4 regions of the Leisingera sp. UBA4491 genome follow, and region 1 is predicted to be linked to each of the others. Evidence: riboswitches for the same ligand, from Rfam matches in the RefSeq annotation. Region 1 holds a riboswitch; each other region holds the start of a gene.
What was found. A riboswitch is a leader RNA that binds a small molecule or an ion and turns the genes downstream of it on or off. The one in region 1 is predicted to bind cobalamin.
Positions count from the first base shown of each region.

Region 2: another riboswitch for cobalamin. It lies ahead of B2P87_RS18945 (CbtB domain-containing protein); the one in region 1 lies ahead of B2P87_RS08090 (hypothetical protein).
Region 3: another riboswitch for cobalamin. It lies ahead of B2P87_RS18875 (DUF1636 family protein); the one in region 1 lies ahead of B2P87_RS08090 (hypothetical protein).
Region 4: another riboswitch for cobalamin. It lies ahead of B2P87_RS09950 (aromatic ring-hydroxylating oxygenase subunit alpha); the one in region 1 lies ahead of B2P87_RS08090 (hypothetical protein).

Region 1 covers NZ_DGNN01000016.1:53,646-56,580, reverse strand. The annotation lists gene B2P87_RS08100 (serine aminopeptidase domain-containing protein) at 1-160, opposite strand, end outside; gene B2P87_RS08095 (TetR/AcrR family transcriptional regulator) at 231-839, shown strand; cobalamin riboswitch at 858-1,080, shown strand; gene B2P87_RS08090 (hypothetical protein) at 1,188-1,592, shown strand; gene B2P87_RS08085 (protein-tyrosine phosphatase family protein) at 1,723-2,265, opposite strand; gene B2P87_RS08080 (DNA polymerase III subunit gamma/tau) at 2,459-2,935, shown strand, end outside.
Region 2 covers NZ_DGNN01000030.1:26,471-29,405, reverse strand. The annotation lists gene B2P87_RS18955 (hypothetical protein) at 1-317, opposite strand, end outside; gene B2P87_RS18950 (CbtA family protein) at 383-1,081, opposite strand; gene B2P87_RS18945 (CbtB domain-containing protein) at 1,086-1,256, opposite strand; cobalamin riboswitch at 1,291-1,502, opposite strand; gene B2P87_RS18940 (DUF1636 family protein) at 1,638-1,973, opposite strand; gene cobA (uroporphyrinogen-III C-methyltransferase) at 1,970-2,704, opposite strand; gene B2P87_RS18930 (cobyrinate a,c-diamide synthase) at 2,701-2,935, opposite strand, start outside.
Region 3 covers NZ_DGNN01000030.1:12,394-15,328, forward strand. The annotation lists gene glpD (glycerol-3-phosphate dehydrogenase) at 1-699, shown strand, start outside; gene cobO (cob(I)yrinic acid a,c-diamide adenosyltransferase) at 770-1,405, opposite strand; cobalamin riboswitch at 1,457-1,673, shown strand; gene B2P87_RS18875 (DUF1636 family protein) at 1,771-2,181, shown strand; gene cobW (cobalamin biosynthesis protein CobW) at 2,184-2,935, shown strand, end outside.
Region 4 covers NZ_DGNN01000017.1:150,296-153,230, forward strand. The annotation lists gene B2P87_RS09950 (aromatic ring-hydroxylating oxygenase subunit alpha) at 1-1,179, opposite strand, end outside; cobalamin riboswitch at 1,287-1,485, opposite strand; gene B2P87_RS09955 (dihydrofolate reductase family protein) at 1,757-2,293, shown strand; gene B2P87_RS09960 (TetR/AcrR family transcriptional regulator) at 2,309-2,848, shown strand; gene B2P87_RS09965 (DUF1523 family protein) at 2,920-2,935, opposite strand, start outside.

The DNA.
Region 1 (2,935 bases):
AAAACCGCTGCGGCACCCCGGTTGCGCCGTTCAGCACCACCGCCGCCCGCGCCGTCCCGCCCGGATGGTACAGCCGCCCCGCCAGCACGGCCTCCCCGGACGCAAAGCGCAGCGCTTCCTCCCGGATACCGGCGGTATGTTCTGCGTGTCTGTCCAGCATGGCAGCCTCCTAGACCAATTGGTCCACTTCCTGACTGGACCAATTGGTCTAATGCTGTCAAGCTGCCGCCATGACTGACGTGACGACAGCCAGCCCGCCTGCCAGCAGCCAGGCTCCGGCCCCGACCCGGGACCGGCTGATCCGCGCTGCGGCCGAACTGTTCCGCAACAAGGGCTACAACGGCACCGGGCTGGCGGAGCTTCTGGCCGCAGCCGGGGCGCCCAAGGGCTCGCTCTACCACCATTTCCCCAACGGCAAATCCGACCTTGCGCTGGCGGCGTCCACCTGGGCCTCGGACCAAATGCTGGCACTGATCGACGCCGCCTTCGCCCCGGCGCCCAGCTTTCGGGCCGGGGCCAAGACGGTCTGCTACAAACTGGCAAAACTCTTTGACAAGCAAGGCAAGTGGAGCGGATGCCCGGTCTCTGCAACCCTGTTCGCCGGGCCGGAGAACAACGCCTTCCGCCAGCACGCCGCGGATCTGTTCGAAAGCTGGATCGCCGCCACCGCCCGCCACGCCCAGCGCCTGGGCCTGCCGCAGGAGGAGGCGCGCGCAGCGGCGGAGAATTTCTATATTCTGCTGCAGGGCGGCTGGCAGCTGGCGCGGGTGCGGCGCGACTCGGATGTGATCCGTGCCCTGCACACCCAGATGCAAATGCCGCCGCAGAAAACCGATTGACGACTCACGGAACCAACCGCTACCGCTTGTGGTGATGGTTCCCGTGCCACAGAATCTTGTGTCCGGGATGAAAAGGGAACACGGTGCGGCCCCGCCCCAGGCAAGGCCAATTCCGCGACTGCCCCCGCAACTGTAAGCGGCGAGCGACCCCGATAGAGCCACTGGCCCGTAAAGAGGCCGGGAAGGATCGGGACAGCGACGACCCGCAAGTCAGGAGACCTGCCATCGAATGTGAAACTCGAACCCGGGCGGGGTGTCCGGACAGGGTCTGATGGCACCGCGGGACTCCCGCTTTCTCATCCGGTCTCTTGTCTTCTGCCCCCCGCACCACGCGCGGAGGGCGCAAATATGATGTGGACGGACACAACGCATTTCTATGCGGCAACGGATTGCAAGTATCTGGGGCGCCCCTGCCCCGCCGCAGAGCGGATGATCGGCAAGCTGGCCGAGGCGATGACCAAGGCCAAGCCCCTGACCCAGGAGGATTTCGAGATCACCGGCACCACTGCGCTGGACGGCTGCCCGCGCAATTGCCCGGCGCAGTTCGTGGCCAGCCACGACCGGATCCGCCTGTTCTGCGGCGTTGGCGAGGACGTCCCGCGCGAGGGCCTCGACCGTTTTGCCGATGCCATCCTCAACCGCGACGGCACCGGCTTTGCGGCGTCAAAACTGGACGCCCGCCCCTGCGCGCTGATGGAAGCGCTGCCGAAAACCGCGGAGGCGCGGCAGGCTGAGCAGATGATGGCGTTTTGAGCACAAAATTATCTATGCTCTAAGGGCTGCGCCCAAGCCTGTGAGGGGGCGAATGCGCCCTCCCTTGCGGAAGCCCGGTTGCAGCCCGGCCTATCGGCCGGGCGAAAGTCAATTTGGATGACCCTGCGATCTAACCTGCCACCTGCCCCGCGCAGGCCCAATCCAGCTGCGCCTCGGTCTCCACCGCACAGGGCCTGACCGCCCGCAGCCGCGTTAGCGCCAGCGCTGGATCCTCGCCGCATTCGATCATCAGCCGCAGCACCGCCATGCCGGACCGCCCGCAGCCGCCCCGGCAATGCACCAGCACCCGGCCGCCGCCCGCCAGCGCCTGCCGCGCCGACTGGCTGGCCGCAGGCCATTTCGCCGCCACCGCCGGCGGCGGCACCTGGAAATCCGGCACCGGCAGATGCACCCAGCGGCAGGCCATGCTCTGGATATCCACCCCCAGCCGTGGCGCACCGGCGGCCACGTGCTCGGCCTCGGTGGTCATTGAAAACACCAGCCCCGGCTTCCATTGATAGATCTGGATCAGGTCGCCCCGGTAATCGCCCTCCGCGCCGGGAAGCCGGCACAGCGCCAGAATACCGCCGCCCGCAGACAGCGCGTGGATGGTCAGCCCGACCGGCGCCGCCGTGTCCGGCGCTGCTGGTTCAGAGGTTTCTTCAGATCGCATACCGCCTCCTTAGCCGCTGCGCTCCTGCTGTCCCCCGCGTTGCCCCGCCCCAGCAGCCTAGCCGTTAACCGCGCAATGCCAAAGCCCTTTTGCGGCCCTGGATTGCGCCCTTCTGCGGTGGACGAACGGGCTGCGGTTCAATACCCTGCGCGCAACGCGGGGCGCCCGCAATCCGAATCCGGCACGAGAGATCATGAACGACATCCCCAGCGGCACCACCGGCGGCACCGGCCAATCCCAGTATCAGGTTCTGGCCCGCAAGTACCGGCCCGAGACCTTTGCCGATCTGGTGGGCCAGGACGCCATGGTGCGGACGCTGAAAAACGCCTTCGCCGCCGACCGCATCGCCCAGGCCTTCATCATGACCGGCATCCGCGGCACCGGCAAAACCACCACCGCGCGGATCATCGCCAAGGGCATGAACTGCGTCGGCGAGGACGGCCAGGGCGGCCCCACCACCGATCCTTGCGGCAAATGCGAGCACTGCACGGCGATCATGGAAGGCCGCCATGTGGACGTGATGGAGATGGACGCCGCCAGCCGCACCGGCGTCAACGACATCCGCGAGATCATCGACTCGGTGCAGTACCGCGCCGCCTCCGCCCGCTACAAGATCTACATCATCGACGAGGTCCACATGCTGTCGACCAGCGCATTTAACGCGCTGCTG
Region 2 (2,935 bases), on a different contig from region 1:
TGGCCTTCGCCGTCCGCGTCCGCGGCGGAGGCGTTCTCGGGCGCAAAGCGGAAGTTCTGCGGGATCACCTGCAGGTTCCAGCCGGTCATCGGGTCCTTGTGCAGCTGGATGGCAACGCTGGGGGCATCCGGGCCTGCGGGCAGGCTGACCGATTGGGAATGGTCATGCGCCGCCATTCCGGCAGAAGTGCCGCCGTGGTGCGCCGGGTCGCCGTGGTCATGGCCGTCAAAGGTCACGCCATTGCCGGCGGCGATCACAAAACCGGCGCCGCCGCCGAACACCAGGCCGATGGCGAAAAGAGCGAGAGAGCGGGACATATCGGAATCCTTGGAAATGAAAGTCCCCGCCGGTTGGGACCGGCGGGGATCATGTCAGGCTAGGATCAGGCGGCAGCTTCTGCGCGTTTGCCTTCTGCCTGCCAGAAGTATCCGGCAAAGCTTCCCAGCAGCACCCAGGCGGCCATGCCGACGCCAAAGGCGCGGGCGGCAAACAGTGCGCCGATCTCGGTCGGAACCGGGCCGGAGAAGCTCTCGGGCTCGGGCGCGCCGATGATATGCGGGGCCATCAGCAAGAGGGCCGCGATCAGGTAGCTCACCAGGTTTCCGCCGAAGGCGATCAGCCACATGGCCACGCCGGCGGCGGCGACGGTGATCGTCCACCAGATCTGGCGCGCACCGACGTCAGCGGCAGCGACACCCGGCACTTCCGGCGCCAGCGACAGGCCGGGCGCAAAGTGGAAGGTGATGAAGCCCGCGAGACCCCACAAGAGGCCGGTGCGCGCGCTGATCTCATGGCCCTGGCGCTCGGCCACGGACATCAGCGCCGCCATCACCAGCGCATAACCGGTGTAGGTCAGCATGGTGAAGACGATGCTGAGGCCATCGCGCACAGGCTCGGCGAACAGGCCGGGCAGGTCGGGATGCGCGGTTACGGGGTCAGCGCCGAAATGCACCAGCTCGCCGCCCTCATAGAGTTCGGCGTGGAGCAGCACGGGCTGCACGAAATACAGCTGCAGCAGGGCGGTAATCAGCCCTGCTGCAGCACCAGCGAACAGGCCGCTGGTCAGAATGCGACTGAACATGGCCTTAGTGGCAGGGGAAGCCGGTTGCGTGGCGCACGTCATGCGCGGCGTCATGCAGGGCGGATGCCTGAACATGGCCGGTCAGCGTGATGATCCCCAGCCCCAGAACCACGGCAAACAGAGCCGGAATTACACTGGTGCCAGCGGCAGAAGCCTTAAGCGTCTTGGTCGTCATTTCTTGTCCTCCTCACCGTCACACCCGACGGTATAAGTTGCGTTCCCATACGGCCGGTCTCCTGACTCGCGGGTCGCTGCTGCCTGCCTCCTTCCCGGCTTGCGCCAGTGGTAATGGCAGGCCGCTCGCCGCTCACAGTCGCGGGGGCGGTTGAGGCTTCGGTGCCGCGATTTGGTCCACCGTCCTCATTCCCGTTTCAGTCCCAGTGCTTAGGCACCATCAGACACCGTATCCGTTGGTAATGCCCCGCGCGGCTGAGTCTGGTCAAGGACGAAACCGCCAATCCGGAGTGCTTCCGCGTCACGGGGCACAGGATTCCTGGTTGAGGGAAGGCGCACCAGGGCGCGGGAAAAGAATGTGCCGCTGCCCGCCGCGGGCGGATCAGCCGAGATCAGCCGGGATGCGGGCAATCGCCTTGAAGCGCAGCTGGCCCAGCGGCCGGGCATCGGCAAAATTGCCATCCAGACTGTCGCCGTACATCCGCAGGAAGGTGAGGATGTCCGGCAGATCCCCGGCGGTGATTTCCCCGAACAGATAGGCGGTCTTGCCGCATTGCCGCACCGCCAGAGTCTGCGGCCTTTGGCAGCCGGACATGCAGTCCGCCTGCTGCAGCCGCACCTTCACCCCGGCCGCTTCCAGCGCCGCGGCGAGCTGCCCGAACAGGGCAGGGTCCGCGTCGCGGCAAGTGCGGCACAGGGTGAGGGTGGGCAGGCTCATGCGCCGGGCAGTTCCTGGTCGGCCAGCGGCCCGTAGAGGATCAGCACCGGCGCCTTGGTCTCCATCGCGCGCAGCACCGCGGGCAGTTCGCCTACATTGTGGCAAAACAGTTTCTGCTCCGGCGTGGAGACCCCCAGCGCCACCAGCGCGTGGGTGTCCGCGGGCAGTCCCGCCTCCATCAGCTTCTCCGCCAGCGCGGCAAAGGTGCTTTTGCCCATGTAAACCACGGTGGTGGCGTGCGGGTCGGCCAGCGCCGCCATGTTGAGGTCATCGGGCAGCCCGCCGGTCACGTCATGGCCGGTGATGAACTGAAGCCGCCGCGCGGTCAGCCGCCGGGTCAGCGGAATGTTCGCCGCCGCCGCCGCCGCCGAGGCCGCGGTAACGCCCGGCACGATCTCGAACCCGATGCCGGCCGCACGCAGGGCGGTGATCTCTTCCTCCAGCCGTCCGAAGACACCGGAATCGCCGGATTTCAGCCGCACCACGTTAAGGCCGCTCTGGGCGTAATCGACCAAAAGCTGGCTCACATGGTCCTGCTTGGGCGAGGGGCGGCCGGCCCGCTTGCCGACGCCCACCAGATCGGCGTCGGCGCGGGCATGGCTCAGGATCGGCCCCGACGACAGGTCGTCGAACAGGATCGCATCCGCCGCCTGCAGCCGCTTCACCGCCTTGACGGTCAGCAGCTCCGGGTCGCCGGGGCCGGAGGACACAAAGGAGACAAACCCGCTCATGCGCGCTCTCCCGTGATCAGGTGGAAGAAGGTGCCGGTGACGTTGCCCTTGATCGAGCCTGTCTCGGGCACCGGGCCGCCGTCGGCATCCATGACCTGCGCCAAGGGCGCGTCGGGTTCTTCCAGAATGGTGGAGTAATGGAATTCATGGCCGCGCAGGGCGGTGCCTGCGCCAAAGCCCGGCATCCCCGCCTGCAGAATGGCGCGGCGGTAGCCGAGGTGGAACTTGCGC
Region 3 (2,935 bases), on a different contig from region 1:
ACCCTGATCGGCACCACCGACGCCGACCACCCGGACCCGGACACGGCACCCGTCTGCACCGAAGCCGAGCAGGAATATCTGGCGGCCTTCGCATCGGAGTACTTCGAGAAGCCGGTGAAGCGCGAGGATATCGTCTGGACCTATTCCGGCGTGCGCCCGCTTTATGACGACGGCGCCAGCTCCGCCACGGCGGCCACCCGCGAATACGTTCTGACGCTGGACCAGGCGCAGGCGCCGCTGCTCAACGTCTTTGGCGGCAAGATCACCACCTACCGCAAGCTGGCCGAGGCGGCGCTGGCGAAGATCGGCGAGGTGTTCCCGCAGCTGCCCGCCAGCTGGACCGCAGGTGTGGCGCTGCCCGGCGGCGATTTCCCGGTGGAGGACGTGGCAAAGCTGACCTCCAAACTGGCCGCGGACTATCCGTTCCTCACCCCCTATTGGACGGGCCGGATGATCCGCGCCTATGGCACCGAGGCCTGGGAGGTGCTGGGAGACGCCAAGACCGCCGGTGATCTGGGCCAGGATTTCGGCGCCACCATTACCGCCCGGGAACTCGACTGGGCGATTGCCCGCGAATGGGTGCGCGCAGGCGACGATTACTTGTGGCGGCGCACCAAGCTGGGCCTGCGGCTGGATGAGGCCCAGCGCGCGGCGGTGGATGCCTACATTCAAGGGAAAGCCGCACAGTTGGCGGCATGATACAAACGGCCGCGCCCAAGCCTGAACGGGGCCGGCGCGGCCCGGCCTGCCGGCCGGGCGATGGCTCTGCTTAGAACTCGACGCCCTTCTGCGCTTTTACCCCGGCGCGGAAGGGATGTTTGATCTGGCCCATCTCGGTCACCAGATCGGCAATCTCGATCAGCTCTTCCTTGGCGTTGCGCCCCGTCAGCACCACATGGGTCATCGGCGGCTTGTGCTCCACCAGGAACTCCAGCACCTCTTCCAGGTCCAGATACTCATAGCGCAGCGCGATGTTGATCTCGTCCAGCAGCACCATGGTGTTCTTCTCGTCCAGGATCATCTCCTTGGCCTTTTCCCAGCCCTTCTGCGCCGCGGCAATGTCGCGCGCCTTGTCCTGGGTCTCCCAGGTGAACCCCTCGCCCATGGCATAGAACTGGCACAGATCGCTGAAGTTCTCCTCGATCAGCGTCCGCTCCCCGGTCTGCCAGGCGCCCTTGATGAACTGCACCACGGCGCAAGGCATCTTGTGGGCGATGCAGCGCATGATCATGCCAAACCCGGAGGAAGACTTGCCCTTGCCCGGCCCGGTGTGGACGATGATCAGGCCCTTCTCGCCCTCCTTGGTCTTCATCATCCGGTCGCGCGCGGCTTTTTTCTTGGCCATCTTAGAGGCGTGACGGGCGGCTTCTTCCTCTGAGATGCCGGTTTCAGACTTTTCGCTCATGGGGGCTCTCCAGCTGTTTGACCCCATGTCTTGACAAAGAAGGGCGCGATAGCGCAAGGGGGTTTCGCTGGTTCCTGCGAAAGCAGGCGAAGAGGGAATGTGAAGGCCGCCAAATTTCTTTGGAGACCCGAAGCACAGCCGCCCCCGCGACCGTGACCGGATGAGGCCGCCATGCCACTGGGAGAGATCCCGGGAAGGCAGGATGGCCGGCAAGGCCCGCGCCTTGGCATCCGCAAGCCGGGAGACCTGCCAGCAACAGAGAGAACAACGGGCGGGCGGGGTGTTCCGCGACCGGTTGAGGGGCTGGCACGCTGCCGCCCCCCTTTCGGCCATCCCGCACGCCTGCCGCGACAGGAGACGCGCCGATGGCTGACGATATGGCAGGCAAGACTGCCAGCACCCCGGGACCGGTCACGCTGACCGTTTGCCTCACCTGCCGCCGCGAGGGCGCCGACCCGGAGGGGGCCCGCCCCGGCGCCATCCTGCACGCCGCACTGGCAGAGGCCGGGATGCCCGAAGGCGTCGCCTTGCGCGGTGTCGAATGCCTGTCCTCCTGCAAGCGCGGCTGCGCCGTGGCACTCGTCGGCGGCGCCGAGCGCTGGACCTATGTCTACGGCGACCTCGACCCGGACCAGCATGTCCCCGAAATCCTGGAAGGCGCCGCCGCCTATGCCGCTACCGCCGACGGCGTGGTGCCGTGGCGCGAACGCCCGCAGACCTTCCGCAAGCAATCCGTTGCCCGCATCCCGCCGGCCAAGTTCTTCTCCGAGGAGTAAACATGAGCGACCTCAACAAGATCCCCGTCACTGTCATCACCGGCTTCCTCGGTGCGGGCAAGACCACGCTGATCCGCCACCTGATGCAGAACCCGCAGGGCAAGCGTCTGGCCGTGGTGGTCAATGAGTTCGGCACCGCCGGCGTGGACGGCGACATCCTGAAGTCCTGCGCGGATGAGAACTGCCCGGCAGAAAACATCATGGAGCTGGCCAACGGCTGCATCTGCTGCACCGTGGCCGATGACTTCATCCCCACCATCGAACAGCTGATGAACCTGCCGGAGAAGCCGGATCACATCGTGATCGAAACCTCCGGCCTGGCGCTGCCCAAGCCGCTCTTGAAGGCCTTTGACTGGCCCGCCATCCGCTCCCGCATCACTGTGGACGGCGTGATTGCGCTGGCCGATGCCGAGGCGGTCGCCAAGGGCCAGTTCGCCCCCGATCTGGACGCGGTGCAGGCCCAGCGCGAGGCGGATGACAGCATCGACCACGAAACCCCGCTGTCGGAAGTGTTCGAGGATCAGATCTCCTGCGCCGACATCGTGCTGCTGTCCAAGGCCGACCTGGCCGGCGACGCAGGCGTCGAGAAGGCCCGCGCGGTGATCGAGGCCGAGGCGCCGCGCAAGCTGCCGATCCTGCCGATGAGCGAAGGTGTCATCGACCCGCGCATCATCCTGGGCCTGAACGCCGCTGCCGAAGACGATCTGGAGGCCCGCCCCAGCCACCACGACGGCCACCACGACCACGAGCATGA
Region 4 (2,935 bases), on a different contig from region 1:
CCAGTTGGAGAACTGGATCACACCGCTTTCCTGCACCTCCGAATAGGGGCCGGGCTCATAAGCGGGCGAGTTGATGCCGCGCTGGTTGTCCTCCACCACGATGCGGTCCTCGTCGTTGGTGGCAACCCACACTTCGGTCAGCCGCTTCAGGTCATAGTCCTGGCCTTCGACGGCATCCTTGTGCACCAGCCATTTGGTGGTGACTTCGGTCTCGGTCGGGCTGATCGGGGTGACGCGGAACACGATGGAATGATCCGGCAGGAAGTGGTTCCAGGTGGTAGGATAGTGGAATTCCAGGAGCGTCCCCGCATCGGCAAACGGCACCCGGCCCAGCTTCTTGGCCACAGCCGCCTTGCCGTCCATGGTATAGCTCTCGGCGCCCTCGTTCAGCGGCATCCGCGCTACCCGGTATTGGCCGCGCGCGTCGATCTGGAACTGGGCCGGAATACCCGCCGCCTCGATCCGGTCGAAATGCTTCTGAAGGTGCGGCGGGGTCTCGCCGCCCTCAACACCGGTCACCGAGGGATCTTCGGGGAAGGTCCGGCACAGCGACGGGTGGTTGCCGCCGCAGTGATAGCACTCGCGGTTGTTCTCCCAGACCAGCTTCCAGTTGCCGTTCTCGATGATCGAGCTTTCATAGGCAACCTTGGCGTTGGCCAGGTCATGCGGCTCCAGATAGGGACGCGCTACAGCGGCGAAAGCATCGAAGTCCGGCGCCTCATCCGCCAGGCAGATGTAGATCAGGCCCGCCAGGTCGCGGCAATGCACCGGCTTCAGCCCGTGCTTGGACGCGTCGAAATCCGGCCCCATGTCGCGCGCCCACAAGAGCGAACCGTCCAGTTCATAGGTCCACTGGTGGTAGGGGCAGACCAGCTTGGGCGAATTGCCCTTCTTGGCCTTGCACACAACCGAGCCGCGGTGGCGGCAGGCGTTGTGGAAGGCCCGCACCTCGCCATCGGTGCCGCGCACGATGATGACATTGTAGGCGCCGACTTGATGGGTCACGAAATTGCCGGCCTTGGGGATCTCGCAGGCGGGAATGGCAAACAGCCACTCGCGGTAGAAGATCTGGCGCATGTCCAGATCCAGCACGCCCGGATCGGTATAGAATGCCTGCTCCAGGGAATAGTTTTTCTGACGGGCCACCAGTCTGGCCAGGATCTCGCTGTCGTGAAGCATCTGCTTCTCTCCTTTGCCGCATCCCCGCGGCAGGTTGGCTTGGCTGCAGGCATGAGGAGAGAGATCACAGGCCACGCGCCCGCAACCGCCCCGCCGCCGCCCGCGGTTGACGTTTTCGTGGCAAGGCTGGTTTCCGGACTGTCCCGGGGCCATTCGGCGGCGGGGCCTGGCACCTTCCCGAAGCGCATGCTTCAGTGGTCTTTGCCATGCCTTGCCCGGGGTCACCGTTGCGGGGGCAGTGCCGGAGTTTCACCAGCTTCCCAATTCTCCGCCCCAGGGGGCGGCACCTTGCTGAGGCGCAAATTGCCCTAAACGCGGCCGTTGCGCGGAGACAAATCCGACCCGCCGAAACCGGAAAAAGACATGCATGTTTGCCGTGCCCGGCGGGACAGGAATGTATAGAAACTCAAACCGGCACTCGCCAGCCCGTTTGCGGCAAGCGCTTATCTTTCATGCGGTTAGGCGCTGCCTGCCGCACCGAGCCGATTCGCAGCCAGCATTCCCGGTACCGGCCTCTTGGAAAGCGGGATGCATTAAACTATATATCGTATAGTTTAATGAAACACAGGAGCAGCCGATGACCACCGGCCACGTCTTTATCGCCACCAGCCTCGACGGTTTCGTGGCCCGCAAGGACCATTCTCTGGACTGGCTGTCCAAGCAGCCCGCCGCCGAAGACTGCGATGGCGGATTTGCCGCGTTCATGGACGGCGTCGACGGGCTGGTCATGGGAACAGGATCCTTCCGCACCCTCCTCGGCTTCGGCCAATGGCCCTACAGCAAACCGGTTGTGGTCCTCAGCAGCAGCCTGACCGGGCAGGACATTCCCGAGGAGCTGAAGGACAAGGTGCGTCTCAGCACCGCCGCGCCCGCAGACCTCATGCAGGACCTGCAAGAAGAAGGCTGGACCCGCGCCTATATCGACGGCGGCCGGCTGGTGCAGTCCTTCCTGCGCCAGGGGCTGATCGCCGATCTGACCATCACAACGATCCCGATCCTGATCGGCAGCGGCATCCCCCTGTTTGGCAGCTTGGACCGCGACATCGACCTCAAGGTGGCAAGCTCCCGGATCCTGCCCGCCGGCATGGTGCAGACCACGTTCCGGGTGATCTGACCGATGCCCCCGCGGATGGGACGCCCGCCCAAGGGCAGCCGGACCCTCAGCAAGGACGATGTGCTGAGGCAGGCCCTGCAGCTGCTCGACACGGGCGGCAGCAAGGCCCTGACCTTCAAGGCGCTGGCCGAGGCGCTTGGCGTCACCCCGATGGCCGTTGCCCATCACGCCGGCACAAGGGACGAGATGATCGCCAGCCTCGTCGCAACTGCGTTTGAAGGGTCAGACACCCCGTCAATGGCAGCAACGCCCAAGCTGCGGTTGCGGGACCTGATGACCCGCTATTGCGCCCAGGTGACCCGGCACCCGGAACTCGCGAAATGCATCCTGGAAAACCCGTCCCTGATCGGCCCCTCCCTGACCGGATTGACGCAGCTTATCGAGGCAGAAATCGCCGCCGCAGGCGTGACCGGAGCGGACGCCCGCACCCTGCTTTGCCTCATCGTGGATTACACGCACGGTTTCGCCTTTGCAGCCGCCGCGGCACCGGGAGCGGCGCTGAAGATTGACGATTTCACCCCCGCACTGGACTGGGTGCTCGACCGTATCGAATGAAAATACGCGGGCCAATCATGGCCCGCGCATCCGCTTTCGCCTTGCAGAGCCGCCCGAACGGCGGCCCGTCTTCACTTCGATTTCCAG